3 regions of the Kitasatospora sp. NPDC101447 genome follow, and region 2 is predicted to be linked to each of the others. Evidence: predicted binding sites of a transcription regulator. Region 2 holds the regulator's gene; each other region holds the start of a gene.
What was found. Region 2 encodes HrcA, which represses chaperone genes, less so after heat shock. Its sites were predicted from a motif close to TTNGCACTCNGNNNNNCNGAGTGCNAA; they were not measured.

Region 1: the regulator HrcA is predicted to act here: its motif matches at 2,072-2,098, upstream of ACIRST_RS30455 (FmdB family zinc ribbon protein).
Region 3: the regulator HrcA is predicted to act here: its motif matches at 2,024-2,050, upstream of groES (co-chaperone GroES).

What each region holds. Positions count from the first base shown of each region.
Region 1 covers NZ_JBIWNL010000028.1:30,303-35,088, reverse strand. Annotated here, with positions in the region: gene ACIRST_RS30465 (potassium/proton antiporter) at 1-257, shown strand, start outside; gene ACIRST_RS30460 (MFS transporter) at 610-1,971, shown strand; gene ACIRST_RS30455 (FmdB family zinc ribbon protein) at 2,110-2,406, shown strand; gene ACIRST_RS30450 (hypothetical protein) at 2,687-2,959, shown strand; gene mscL (large conductance mechanosensitive channel protein MscL) at 2,990-3,409, shown strand; gene ACIRST_RS30440 (hypothetical protein) at 3,435-3,734, opposite strand; gene ACIRST_RS30435 (sigma-70 family RNA polymerase sigma factor) at 3,941-4,786, opposite strand, start outside.
Region 2 covers NZ_JBIWNL010000014.1:102,997-107,782, forward strand. Annotated here, with positions in the region: gene ACIRST_RS21360 (DUF3097 domain-containing protein) at 1-299, opposite strand, end outside; gene ACIRST_RS21365 (hypothetical protein) at 331-915, opposite strand; gene htpX (zinc metalloprotease HtpX) at 950-1,870, opposite strand; gene hrcA (heat-inducible transcriptional repressor HrcA) at 2,173-3,207, shown strand; gene dnaJ (molecular chaperone DnaJ) at 3,280-4,422, shown strand; gene ACIRST_RS21385 (16S rRNA (uracil(1498)-N(3))-methyltransferase) at 4,501-4,786, shown strand, end outside.
Region 3 covers NZ_JBIWNL010000012.1:149,357-154,142, reverse strand. Annotated here, with positions in the region: gene ACIRST_RS19305 (polysaccharide deacetylase family protein) at 1-358, shown strand, start outside; gene ACIRST_RS19300 (methyltransferase domain-containing protein) at 355-1,536, opposite strand; gene ACIRST_RS19295 (hypothetical protein) at 1,631-1,942, opposite strand; gene groES (co-chaperone GroES) at 2,192-2,497, shown strand; gene groL (chaperonin GroEL) at 2,633-4,264, shown strand; gene ACIRST_RS19280 (LysR family transcriptional regulator) at 4,419-4,786, shown strand, end outside.

The DNA of each region.
Region 1 (4,786 bases), on a different contig from region 2:
ACCTGCTGTCGGTCGCACTCTCCCCCACCTCCCGGATGTCCGGTGTGGAGATCGGCGAGCTGCGGCTGCCCAAGGGCGCGGCGGTCACCCTGGTCGTGCGCGAGGGCAACTCCTTCGTGCCGGACAAGGCGACGGTGCTGCGCGGCGGGGACGAGCTGCTGGTGGTCACCACGGACGACGTCAGCGAGGCCGCGGAGCGGCGACTGCGGGCCGTCGACCGGGGCGGCAAGCTCGCGGGGTGGCTCAACGGGCGGTGAGCCCGGTGAGCCCGGGGCGCCCGGGGTGCTTGGGCGCTTCGGGCCCTCCGGGGTGCTTGGGGCGCTTGGGCGCTCCGAGCCCTCCGGGGTGCTCGGGGCGGGGTGGGCTGGCGGGATCTACGCGCGTAACTGTATGCTGGTTCGACCACGCCGTATAACCACCGCTAGACCACCCCCAGCATCTGCCTGACGCAGAGTTGGCGCGACCGCTCGGCGGCCGCGGTCCGGCCCCCGGCAACCACACCGGGCCGACCCGGTATCTACCCCGGTCGACGCGCGAGAGGACGACTCTCGGCGCCGTCGGGGCCACACCATGCCCTGCCGCGCTACCAGGCAGCAGGAAGGACCGACCGTGACGGCCCGCCGAACGGTCGATACCTCCGCGGACAGCACCGCGGACACCAGCGCAGCCCAGGCCCCCGCCCGCGTCGGGTACGGCGAGCTGCTGCGCACCCCCGGAGCCTGGACCTTCCTGGCCCCGGCCCTCGTCGCGCGACTGCCGTACGCGATGCTCAGCATGGGCATCCTGCTGCTCGTCTCCAAGACCCACGGCTCGTACGGCACCGCCGGTACGGTCACCGCCGTCGCCGCCGTCGCCCAGGCCCTGGTCGGGCCGCAGACCGGGCGGCTGGCCGACCGGTACGGCCAGGCCTCGGTGCTCGTCCCGACCGTCCTGGTGCACGGCGCCTCGGTCGGCGTGCTGATCGCGCTGGCGCTCGGCCACGCGCCGGCCTGGAGCCTGTTCCTGGCCGCCGTCCCGGCCGGTGCGAGCGTCCCGCAGATCGGTGCGATGGTCCGGGCCCGCTGGGTCGCCCGGTTCACCGCCGACGGCCCGTCCGACGCCTCGGCGGCCCGGGTCAGCACCGCGTTCGCCTTCGAGTCGGTGACCGACGAGTTCACCTTCGTGATCGGCCCGATCCTGGCCTCCGGCATCGCCGCCATGGCGAGCCCGGCGACCGCCCTGGTCGCCGAGGCCGCGCTGACCGTCGTCGGCGGCCTGGCCTTCGCCGCCCAGCGGCGCACCGCCCCGGCCCGGATCGTGCCGCAGCCCGGCGCCGAGCGCGTCTCGGCGATCGCCTCCCCCGGCGTGCGGCTGCTCGCCGGCTCCATCCTCGGGGTCGGCGCGGTGTTCGGCGGCATGCAGGTCTCGGTGAACGCCTTCGCCGACTCGGTCGGGCAGCACGACGCGGGCGGCACCGTGTACGGGATCTTCGCGGGCGGCTCGATGCTGGCCGGCGTGCTCTACGGCGTGATCGCCTGGCGGCGGCCCGTCCACAAGCGGATGCTGATCAGCTACGCGCTGCTGGTGCTGGGCTGCTCCACGCTGTGGGCGATGCCGAACCTGGTCGCGCTCACCGTCGCCGGGCTGGTCTGCGGCCTGGCCATCGCGCCGACCCTGATCAGCGGCTACACCCTGGTCGAGACGCTGGTCGCGGACGGCGCCAAGACGGAGGCCTTCACCTGGCTGACCGGCGCCATCGGGCTGGGGCTCGCGGTCGGCTCGATGGTGGCGGGCCGGCTGATCGACGGGCACGGGCCGTCCACCGGGTTCCTGGTGCCGCTGGTCGGCGCCGGCCTGGGGCTGCTCGCGCTGTTCTCGCTGCGGCACCTGCTGGTGGCGCCGCGGACTTCGAACCGGATCGTCGCCGGCTCCGCGGCGGGCTCCGTGGAGTCCGCCGGTGCTGCGCAGCTGGTGGGCGCGGCCAAGGGCTGAGCGGGGCGGTGGTTCGCGGCCGATCCCGGGCCGGGGCGGGGCCGATCTCACACCGGAGTCGCTGGACTGATCCCGCGGAATGCCGCATCATTGACCATCGTTAGCACTCATCAGGCGAGAGTGCCAGGAGGAAGACAAGTGCCCACGTACCAGTACCAGTGCACCGAGTGCGGCAACGGCCTGGAGGCGGTGCAGAAGTTCACCGACGAGGCACTGACCACGTGCCCCGACTGCCAGGGACGGCTTCGCAAGGTCTTCTCGGCCGTGGGTGTCGTGTTCAAGGGGTCCGGCTTCTACCGGACCGACAGCCGCTCCTCCTCCAGCAGCTCGGTCGGTTCCGGGTCGTCCTCGACCTCGTCGACGACGACCTCCTCGGCCCCCGCGTCGGGCACGGGCTCCTCGGCCCCGTCCAGCCCGGCTCCGGCCGCGAGCTGACCCGGGCGCCCGGGGGGAATCCCGGCGCACAGCAGTCCTCGGAAAGGCCCGTCGACCCCGCTTCCACGCGGGGGCGGCGGGCCTTTCCGCATATGTTCGGCCCGCTTTCGTCAACTCCGGAGGACCCGGCCGACCGGTGTGGGTGTACGAAGTCGTCCACAGGGGCGGGTTTGTCCACAGGCTGGGGAAACGGCTTTCCGGGCCCGGCCCGAGCGCGCATCGTGTGGGTGGTCAGCCGGCCCACCGGGGGTCGGCTGCCGGACCCTCCGGAGGTGCGTCGATGACGACCGTGGGCTTCTCCGTCCCGCCGCCCGCCCCCGCCGTTCCACCCCGGCAGGAGGTGCCCAGCTTCCCGCCGATCCGGCGCGGGTGCGGCGGGTGGCACCGTCTGCGCAGCGCGGTCCGGCGACGGGCCGGGGTGCCCGCGCTGGTGCTGCTCGCGGTGGCCGCCGCGCTCGCGCTCGGGCCCGCGCGGGCCGGCCTGCCGCCGTCCGGCGGGGGCGCGCTGGGCCGGACGGGTTGTCAATCCGGGACTGCGGAAGATCACCCGTAACCCGGCGACGACTTCGTCGTTCGAGGCGGCATGAAGGGCTTCAAGGAATTCCTGCTGCGCGGAAATGTCGTCGAACTCGCCGTCGCCGTGGTCATCGGCGCGGCTTTCACCAACATCATCAACGCCTTCGTGAAGGGCGTGATCAACCCGATCATCGGCGTCTTCGGAACGAAGGACCTGGGTTCCTACAGTTCCTGCCTCAAGGGGCCCTGTGTGGTGAGCCCGACCGGTGAGGTCACCTCCGGGGTCCAGATCCTGTGGGGATCGGTGCTCAGCGCCGCCCTGCAGTTCCTGATCACCGCGGCCGTCGTCTACTTCGTCCTGATCGTGCCCATGAACCGGATGGCGGCCCGCCGCAAGACCCCCGGGGAGGTCGCGGCGGAGGCCGAAGCCAAGGAGGTCCAGCTACTGACCGAGATCCGCGACGCGCTGGTCGCGCCCCTGCGCTGACGCGCAGACCTTCCCCGTCCGCCCCTCAGCCCCCGTGGTGCGGCGGGCGCTGGCTCAGGTACCAGTCCAGCCCCCGCCCACCGCTCTCCCCCGCCCCGGAGCGCTCGCCCCAGCCGGTGTCGGTGTCGTCCCGGGACTGCTGGTCCAGCGGGTCCCGGAAGACCAGCCGGGCCTTGGCCGCGGGCTTCTGCTGCGGCTCGCCGTCCCGGGTCGGGTCCTGGTTCCCGCTCTGGTCCTGGCCCTGGCCCTGGCCCTGGTTCCGGCTCTGGTCCCGGACCTCGCCCGTGCCCTGCTCTGCCGGCTGTTCCTGCCCCTGCTCGCTCACCCTGTCCACTCCGTCGTTCGCGTCGTCCTGGCCGCCCGTCCTGTCCCTCCAGCCTAAGAGCCCCGTGGCACGACTCGGGCCCCGGTGCGGAGCGCTCCGTACCGGGGCCCGGGCGGGCGGCGGCAGATCCGTCCGGCAGGCCGGCGGACGGGCTGGTCATGCGGGCCCGACGGCCGGGCTCGGGCGACCGGCCGGGCTCGGGCCGGTCAGGCGGCTTCGAAGCCCGCGTGGTCCGCGATCTTCTTCAGCTCGGCCAGCGCGTGCTTCTCGATCTGCCGGATCCGCTCACGGGTGAGGCCGTGCTGCTTGCCCACCTCGGTGAGGGTGCGCTCGCGGCCGTCCTCCATCCCGTAGCGGGAGCGGATGATCGAGGCCGTGCGGTCGTCCAACCGCCCGATCAGGTCGTCCAGTTCCTCACGGCGGAGCATCACCATCACGGCGTCCTCGGGGGACGTCGCCCCGGTGTCCTCGACGAGGTCGCCGAACTGGGTCTCGCCCTCGTCGTCCACCGACATGTTCAGGCTGACCGGGTCACGCGCCCAGTCCAGCACGTCCTTGATCCGGGCCTCGGTGGTGTCCAACTCGGCCGCGATCTCGGCCGGCTCGGCCTCGCGCCCCAGTTCCTTGGACTTCTCGCGCTGCACCCGGCGGATCCGCCCCAGCTCCTCCACCAGGTGCACGGGCAGCCGGATGGTGCGGGACTGGTCGGCGATGGACCGGGTGATCGCCTGCCGGATCCACCACGTCGCGTACGTGGAGAACTTGAAGCCCTTGGCGTAGTCGAACTTCTCGACGGCGCGCACCAGGCCCGCGTTGCCCTCCTGGATGAGGTCGAGCAGGGGCAGGCCGCTGCGCGGGTACCTGCGGGCGACCGCGACCACGAGCCGGAGGTTGGAACGGATGAAGACGTCCTTGGCGCGCTCCGCGTCGGCGGCTATCGTCTCCAGCTCCTCGCGCGTGATGCCGTCGGGGAGTTCATCCTCGTCCAGCAGATGCTGGGCGTACACCCCGGCCTCGATCCGCAGCGAGAGCTCGACCTCCTCGGCGGCATC
Region 2 (4,786 bases):
CCGGAGGCGGTGCGGCCGGGCGTGCGGGGCGCCGCCGGGGCGGTGGGGCGGACCAGGGTGACGACCCTGCCCTCCAGCAGGAAGCCGCGCGGGACCAGCGGGAACACCCGGTGCTTGCCGAAACGGTCCTCCAGGGTGACGGTGAACCCCTCGGCGGTCTTCTCGCAGCGCACCACCGCCCCGCAGAAGCCGGTCGCCGCCTCCTCGACCACGAGGTCCGGCTCGGCGGGCACCTCCGGGGCGGGGGTCTGCTTCTTCCACGGCGGGGTCAGGTCGGGTCCGTACTGGCGGCTGCGCATACGGGTGATCATAGGGACGCCGGACGGGCCGTCAGAGGCCTGGCGCGCCCCAGACGGGGAACCAGCGGCTGAGGTCCTTCTCCAGCCGCAGGTCGTTCCCCAGCATCGCGTTGACCTGCAGCTCCAGCGGGCTGTTGCGCTTCTCCCCGCCGCCGGGCATCGGGGCGAACGGGTAGAAGGTGCCGCGCTTGTAGAGGTAGACCAGGGCCAAGGACTGCCCCTGCGGGTTGCGGAAGCCCACCAGCGAGCAGAGCAGCTGCGGCCCGAAGCCGTTCGCCTCCAGCTCGCTGTTGACCGCGTGCAGGTCGTTCACCAGCTCCGGCAGCTCCTGCGGGGAGTGCCGGGCCAGCAGCCAGGAGTAGCCGTAGTCGTCCTTGGAGGCCTCCACCGGCACGCCGCCGCGCTCGGTGTCCGCGTCCAGCAGCGCCCGCACCTGCTGCTCGACCTGCACGAAGGCCGCGCCCTCGACCGCCGCGAAGCAGACCGAGCCGAGCCCGGTGGGGGTGAACCCGGCGCCGGCCTCCAGGGTCAGCGCCGCGGACGGCACGCCGAACAGCTGGTCCAGGTCGGGCTTGACGGGCTTGGTGCGGCCGAACAGGGCGTCCAGGATTCCCACGGCGGTCCTCTCGTGTCGAACGGCGGGCGCGGGCTCAGCGGCCCAGCTGCTCGGTGATCTTCGCCAGCTGCGCCAGCCGCTTCTCCAGCGACGGGTGGGTGGAGAACAGCTGCGAGGCCGCCTCCCGCGCGCTCAGCGCGGGGGCGAAGTAGAAGGCGTTGTACGGCTGCGCCTGGCGCAGGTCCTTGCTGGGGATGGCCGCGATCTGCCCCGTCACCTTGGTCAGGGCCGAAGCGAGCGCGCTGGGCCGGCCGGTGAGCTGCGCGGCGGCGCGGTCGGCCGCCAGCTCGCGGTAGCGGGACAGCAGCCGGGTGAGCAGGAAGCTGATCGCGTAGACGAGCATCGAGACCAGCGGGATGATCAGGGCCACGATGGCCGCGTTCTGGTCGTTGTTGTTGCGCCCGCCGCCCATGAACCCGCCGTACACGGCGATCCGGGTCATCGCGCCGGCGAGCACGCCGAGGAAGCCGGCGATCGTCATCACCGCGACGTCCCGGTGGGCGACGTGCGACAGCTCGTGCGCGAGGACGCCCTCCAGCTCCTCCGGCTCCAACCGGCGCAGCAGGCCGGTGGTCACGCAGACCACCGCGTTCTGCGGGTTGCGGCCGGTGGCGAAGGCGTTGGGCATGTCGTTGTCGGCGACCGCCACGCGCGGTTTGGGCATGTCGGCCAGGGCGCAGAGCCGGTCGATCGTGCCGTGCAGTTGGGGGAACTCCTCCGGGGTCACCTGGTGGGCGCCCATGGCCCGTTCGGTGATCTTGTCGCTGAACCAGAACTGGGCCACGAACAGCCCGCCGGAGATCAGGACGATCAGCGGCCAGGCGCCGCGCAGCAGCGCGATCAGCAGGCCGGTGAAACCGACGTACAGCAGCCCGATCACGAACATCGTCGCGACCATGCGGCCGGTCAGGCCGCGGTCGGGCGCGAAACGGGTGTGCTGGCCCGAGCTCGACATCGCTTGCTCCTCCATTCGCCGTCGCTTCCGATGCTCCCACCCGGACGGCCCCGGGGCACCACCCGCGCGCCGGTGACCCGTGAACGGGCGGGGCCCCGCGGGCCGTACCCGGAACTGCGGGCAGGATCACGCCGGTCAAGCCGTTCCTGCCGTAGGACCCGGGCCTTACACTGGCAGGTACGGTTTTGGCACTCGTGTGTTCAGAGTGCCAAAACCGGGGCCTCCCGGAGCGGCCCGCTGCAGCACACAGGGACACACAGGGACACAGACGGACAACGTGCGAAGACGGAGGTGCGTGCCCCATGGCCGGTGAGGTCCGCCAGCTGGACGAACGCAAGCTCGCCGTGCTCCGCGCGATCGTGCAGGACTACGTGGGCACCGAGGAGCCGGTCGGCTCCAAGGCCCTGGTGGAGCGGCACAACCTCGGGGTCTCGCCGGCGACCGTCCGCAACGACATGGCGGCGCTGGAGGAGGAGGGCTACATCCACCAGCCGCACACCAGCGCCGGCCGCATCCCGACCGACAAGGGGTACCGCCTCTTCGTCGACAAGCTCGCCGAGATCAAGCCGATGAGCGCCCCCGAGCGCCGGGCGATCCGGCACTTCCTGGACGGCGCGGTCGACCTGGACGACGTGGTCGCGCGCACCGTGCGGCTGCTCGCCCAGCTGACCCGGCAGGTCGCGGTGGTGCAGTACCCGTCGCTGACGCGCTCGACCGTCCGGCACATCGAGCTGGTGGCGCTGGCCCCGGCCAAGGTGATGCTGGTGCTGATCACCAACACCGGCCGGGTCGAGCAGCGGATGGTCGACTGCCCGGGCACGGTCGGCGAGACCGTCCTGGCGGACCTGCGGACGGCGCTCAACACCGGAGCCGCCGGCCGCCGCCTCCCGGAGGTCCCGGGCGTGCTGGAGGAACTCCCGGCGATGTTCGAGCCGGCCGACCGGCCGACCGTCAGCACGGTCCTGGCGACCCTGTTCGAGACGCTCGCGGAACAGAACGAGGAGCGGATCATGCTGGCCGGCACGGCCAACCTGACCCGCTTCGGCCACGACTTCCCCCTCACCATCCAGCCGGTGCTGGAGGCCCTGGAGGAGCAGGTCATCCTGCTCCGCCTCCTGGGTGAGACCAATGACGCCGCGATGACGGTCCGGATCGGGCGGGAGAACGCCTACGAAGGGCTGAATTCCACCTCGGTCGTGTCCGTCGGTTACGGTTCGGGCGACGAGAGCGTGGCCAAACTGGGTGTGATCGGTCCGACCCGGATGGACTACCCAGGCACAATGGGGGCGGTGCGGGCGGTAGCGCGGTACGTGGGTCAGATCCTGGCCGAGTCGTAGCAAACGTCGCCGTTGGACGACCAACGGCGTCCAGTCGCAGCACTACTACAGGCGGAACAAGCGGAGCATTTGGTGGCCACGGACTACTACGCGGTACTCGGCGTCCGACGGGATGCGGGGCAGGACGAGATCAAGAAGGCGTTCCGGCGCCTGGCACGCGAACTGCACCCGGACGTCAACCCGGACCCGAAGACGCAGGAGCGGTTCAAGGAGATCAACGCCGCCTACGAGGTGCTCTCCGACCCGCAGAAGCGTCAGGTCTACGACCTCGGCGGCGACCCGCTGTCCCCGGGCGGCGGTGGCGGCGCGGGCGGCTTCGGCGCCGGCGCGGCGGGCTTCGGCTTCTCCGACATCATGGACGCCTTCTTCGGCGCCGCGGCCGGCCAGCGCGGCCCGCGCTCGCGCACCCGCCGCGGCCAGGACGCCATGATCCGGCTGGAGATCACCCTGGAGGAGGCCGCCTTCGGCACCACCAAGGAACTCCAGGTCGACACCGCCGTCACCTGCACCACCTGCAGCGGCGAGGGCGCGGCCCCCGGCACCACCGCGCAGACCTGTGACATGTGTCGCGGCAAGGGCGAGGTCTCCCAGGTCACCCGGTCCTTCCTGGGCCAGGTCATGACCTCCCGCCCCTGCCCGCAGTGCCAGGGCTTCGGCACCGTCGTGCCGACCCCGTGCCCGGAGTGCGCCGGCGACGGCCGGGTCCGCGCCCGCCGCACGCTGACCGTCAAGATCCCGGCCGGTGTCGACAACGGCACCCGGATCCAGCTGGCCGGCGAGGGCGAGGTCGGCCCCGGCGGCGGCCCGGCCGGCGACCTCTACGTCGAGATCGCCGAGACCACCCACGCCATCTTCCAGCGGCGCGGGGACGACCTGCACTGCACCGTCACCATCCCGATGACGGCGGCCTCACTCGGCACCCAGGTGCCGCTGCAGACCCTGGACGGCCTGGAGGAGGTCGACATCCGGCCCGGCACCCAGTCCGGCCAGTCGATCCCGCTGCACGGCCGCGGCATCACCCACCTGCGCGGGGGCGGCCGGGGCGACCTGATAGTGCACGTCGAGGTGAAGACGCCCACCAAGCTCGACGCCGAGCAGGAGGAGCTGCTGCGCCGCCTCGCGGTGCTGCGCGGCGAGGAGCGGCCGTCCGGCCAGTTCGCGCCGGGCCAGCAGGGCCTGTTCTCCCGCCTGAAGGACGCCTTCAACGGCCGGTAGCCGTCCGCGGAGGGGTGCCGGGGACCACCCGGCACCCCTTTCGCGTGCCCGATCCACCCCCTCCCGGAGGTTCCCCGCATGACCGCGCCCGTCTTCGTCGTCGAGACCGAGCGGATCACCACTGCCGCGCCCGGCACCCTGGTGCGCCTGGACGGCCCGGAGGGCCGGCACGCGGCCGCCGTGAAGCGGCTGACGGCCGGCGAGGCGGTGACCCTCGCCGACGGGCTGGGACTCGGCGTGGACGGGACGGTCGCCGAGGTGCTCGGCAAGGACGCGATCGACGTGGCCGTCACCGCGGTGCGCCGCGAGCCGGAGCCCGCGCCGCGGATCGTCGTCGTCCAGGCGCTGCCCAAGGGCGACCGCG
Region 3 (4,786 bases), on a different contig from region 2:
GTCCGAGGTCTGCGACGACCAGGCCGCGCTCACCCAGCAGTACGGCACCGCGCCGCTGCTGTTCCGCCCGCCGTTCGGCGACGGTGCCAACACCCCGACGCTCAACACCGCGGTGCAGCAGTGCGGCCCGCGCGCGGTCGTGCTGTGGCGCGAGTCGATGCAGATCCACGACATGCAGTACCAGGCGGGGGACAAGAAGCTGAAGCCCGGCGACATCATCCTGGCGCACTTCCGCGGCCCCAAGGAGCTCAAGGGCGCCACGATGACCCAGATGTTCGGCGACCTGCTGGCCCGGATCCAGGAGCAGGGCTTCTCGGTGGCCCGGCTGGAGGACTACATCCAGGCCCCCGCCTCCTAGGCCCCGGAGGCCCGGACCGGCTGCCCCAGCATCATCAGCGGGCCGTGGTCGGTGCGGCTGAGGATCACCGTGACGGTGTTCGGCCCGGAGGGCTTGAGCTGGCGGCGCAGCTCCTCCGGGGTGATCGCCATCCCGCGCTTCTTGATCACCACCGTGCCGACCCCGCGCTCGCGCAGCAGCGCCTTCAGCTTCTTGATGTGGAAGGGCATCACGTCGGTGAGCTCGAAGGCGTGCGCGTACGGGGTGGCGACCAGCTCGTCCGAGGTCAGGTAGGCGATCTTCGGGTCGATCAGCCGGCCGCCGACCTGCTCGGCCACCTCGGCCACCAGGTGCGCCCGGATCACCGCGCCGTCCGGCTCGTACAGGTAGCGCCCGACCGGGCCGGCCGGCGGGTCGGGCAGGTCACCGCCGGTGAGGCTGTCGCCGTGCGGCAGCAGGGTGGCGCGGTGCGGGCTGGCGGCCCTGGTGCCGAACCAGAGCACCGCCTCCTTGACGTCGCCGTGGTCGGAGACCCACTCGGCCTCGGCGTCCGCCGGGACGGCCTCGTGCGGGATGCCCGGTGCGACCTTCAGCGCCCCGATCGGGGTGCGCCGGCCGGCCTCGATCGCCCAGGAGAGCGGCGGGGCGTACGCCTCGGGGTCGAACACCCGGCCGCGCGAGGTCCGTCGGGCCGGGTCGGTGAACACCGCGTCGTAGCCGGCGACGTCCACCTCGGCGACGTCCGCGCAGCGCACCTCGACCAGCTCGGCCAGGCCCAGCGCGGCGGCGTTCGCGGCGGTGGCGGCGCAGGCCGCCGGGTCCTTGTCGACGGCCAGCACCTCGATGCCCGCCCGGGCCAGCGCCAGCACGTCCCCGCCGATGCCGCAGCACAGGTCCGCCAGCCGCCGTACGCCCAGCTCGGCGAACCGTCGCGCCCGCCACTCGGCCACGCTGCGCCGGGTGGACTGCTCGACCCCGTTGGGCGTGAAGTACATCAGGTCGGCGTCCGCCCCGAACTTCGCGCGCGCCCGCTGCCGCAGCCGCGCCTGCCCGAAGGCCGCCGACACCAGCTCCGCCGGGTGCTCCCGCCGCAGCCGGGTGGCCAGCGCGAGCTCCTCCTCGGGGGTGAACTCGCGCAGCTCGGCGAGCAGGGCCTGGCCCTCGGGGGTCAGCAGGGGCTGGAGGTTCTCGGTGTCCACGGGGTCATTCTCGCCGGTCGGCGCGGCGCCGTGCCCGGGGCGGGCGCGAGCGGGCGGAGCCCGGCTCGGGCCCCGCGGACGGCGGGCGGCGTGCTCATCCGAGGGCGGCCAGGCAGAGCACGACGGGCAGGGCGAAGGGGGCGACCGCGGCGGAGATCGGCAGCAGCCGGTAGTCGGCCCGTTCGCCGAGCACGGCGACGGCGACCGGCACGCCCCAGCCGATGACCAGGGCGCAGAGCGCGCCGTAGGCGACGCAGCCGCCACTGTCGGAGCCGAAGCCTTCGGCCACGGCGGCGCCCAGCCAGAAGGCGCCGAGCGGGAGGGCGGCCAGTACGGGCAGGAGTGCCACCGCGAGCACGGCGTCCTGCGCGTCGGACGGGCCGAGGCGTACCGGGGTGTCGGTCATGGCACGAGTGTGCCGAGGGCGCCGACGGTCGCACATGAGTACGGGTACTCATCCCTCGGCCGGGGCTGTCCGGGCGCGCCGTTGGCACTCTGGTTGACTGAGTGCTAACACGGCCCTATGGTCGTCCTTGGCACTCCCCACCGGGGGAGTGCTAACGCGAAGACGTGTGTCTGACCCCCGCGACGGCAGACCCGCAGGCTCGCCCCTACCCGTTAGAAAACCCCGTAATCTCCGAAGGGGAGCTCGGACGTGACCACCAGCAGCAAGGTTGCCATCAAGCCGCTTGAGGACCGCATCGTGGTCCAGCCGCTCGACGCCGAGACGACCACGGCCTCCGGCCTGGTCATCCCGGACACCGCCAAGGAGAAGCCCCAGGAGGGCGTCGTCCTGGCCGTCGGCCCGGGCCGCTTCGAGGACGGCCAGCGTCTGCCGCTCGACGTCGCCGTCGGTGACATCGTCCTGTACTCGAAGTACGGCGGCACCGAGGTGAAGTACCAGGGCGAGGAGTACCTCGTCCTCTCGGCTCGTGACGTTCTCGCCATCATCGAGAAGTAAACGCAGCATCGAGAAGTAAGTCGTTCCGACCCGCCCCGGATCCGTGTCCCAAGTGACAGGGGCCCGGGGCGTGGTTGTTGGTTCACGTAGTTCGGCGGCCGGTGGGCCGGCCGCAGCCCCGAGGGAATAGGGAACATGGCGAAGATCCTGCAGTTCGACGAGGACGCCCGCCGCTCGCTGGAGCGCGGTGTCAACAAGCTGGCCGACACCGTCAAGGTGACCATCGGCCCCAAGGGCCGCAACGTCGTCATCGACAAGAAGTTCGGCGCCCCGACCATCACCAACGACGGTGTCACCATCGCCCGTGAGGTCGAGCTGGACGACCCGTACGAGAACCTTGGCGCGCAGCTCGTCAAGGAGGTCGCCACCAAGACCAACGACGTCGCGGGTGACGGCACCACCACCGCCACCGTGCTGGCCCAGGCCCTGGTCAACGAGGGTCTGCGCAACGTCGCCGCCGGTGCCGGCCCGGCCGCCCTGAAGAAGGGCATCGACAAGGCCGTCGCCGCCGTCTCCGAGCACCTGCTGTCCGTCGCCCGCGAGATCGAGGGCAAGGACGACGTCGCCGCCGTCGCGTCCCTCTCCGCCCAGGACACCCAGGTCGGCGAGCTGATCGCCGAGGCGATCGACAAGGTCGGCAAGGACGGTGTCATCACCGTCGAGGAGTCGAACACCTTCGGCGTGGAGCTGGACTTCACCGAGGGCATGCAGTTCGACAAGGGCTACCTGTCGCCGTACTTCGTCACCGACGCGGAGCGGCAGGAGGCGGTCCTGGAGGACCCGTACATCCTGATCAACCAGGGCAAGATCTCCTCCATCCAGGAGCTGCTGCCGCTGCTGGAGAAGATCCTGCAGGGCGGTGCCTCCAAGCCGCTGCTGATCATCGCCGAGGACGTCGACGGCGAGGCGCTGTCGACCCTGGTCGTGAACAAGATCCGCGGCACCTTCAACGCCGTCGCCGTCAAGGCCCCGGGCTTCGGTGACCGCCGCAAGGCGATCCTGGGCGACCTGGCCACCCTGACCGGCGGCACGGTCATCTCCGAGGAGGTCGGCCTCAAGCTCGACCAGGTCGGCCTGGACGTGCTGGGCACCGCCCGCCGCGTGACCATCACCAAGGACGAGACCACCGTCGTCGACGGCGCCGGTGACGCCGAGGCCGTGGCCGGCCGCGTCGCCCAGATCAAGGGCGAGATCGCCGCCACCGACTCCGACTGGGACCGCGAGAAGCTGCAGGAGCGCCTGGCCAAGCTGGCCGGCGGCGTCTGCGTCATCAAGGTCGGCGCCGCCACCGAGGTGGAGCTGAAGGAGCGCAAGCACCGCCTGGAGGACGCCATCTCGGCGACCCGCGCCGCGGTCGAGGAGGGCATCGTCGCCGGCGGTGGCGCCTCCCTGGTCCACGCCGCCAAGGTGCTGGACGAGGGCCTGGGCCTGTCGGGTGACGAGGCCACCGGTGTCGCCGTGGTCCGCAAGGCGCTGCACGAGCCGCTGCGCTGGATCGCCCAGAACGCCGGCCTGGAGGGCTACGTCATCACCTCCAAGGTCTCCGAGCTGGAGATCGGCCAGGGCTACAACGCCGCCACCGGCGAGTACGGCGACCTGGTGAAGGCCGGCGTCATCGACCCGGTCAAGGTCACCCGCTCCGCCCTGGAGAACGCCGCCTCGATCGCCTCCCTGCTGCTCACCACCGAGACCCTCGTGGTGGAGAAGAAGGAGGAGGAGGCCGACAACGGTCACGGCCACTCCCACGGTCACGGCCACTCGCACTGAGGCCCGAACGACTGACCGGAGGCCCGGTCCGCACCCCGCGAGGGGACGCGGGCCGGGCCTCCGGCTGTCGCCCGCCCGGTCGTCCGCCGGGTCGTGGCCGCTTCAACCATCAGTAGAATTTTGCAGAACGCAAAGATTGCCTTATAACTAAGGCATGATCGAGGCCCGCCACCTGCGCGTCCTGCGTGCCGTCGCCCGCACCGGCTCCTTCTCCGCCGCCGCTCGTGAGCTGGGGTGCACCCAGCCCGCCATCAGCCAGCAGATGAAGGCCCTGGAGAAGTCCGTGGACACCCCGCTGGTGGTCCGCTCGGGCCGCGGGATGCAGCTCAGCGAGGCCGGGCGGGTCCTGCTCAAGCATGCCACCGGGATCCTGGCCGGGCTCTCCGCCGCCGAGGAGGAGGTGGCCGCGATCGCCGGGCTGCGGGCCGGCCGGGTGCGGCTGGTGTCCTTCCCGACCGCGAGTTCCACCCTGGTGCCGCCCGCGGTCGCCCGGCTGCGGGACGGCCATCCGGGGGTGCGCGT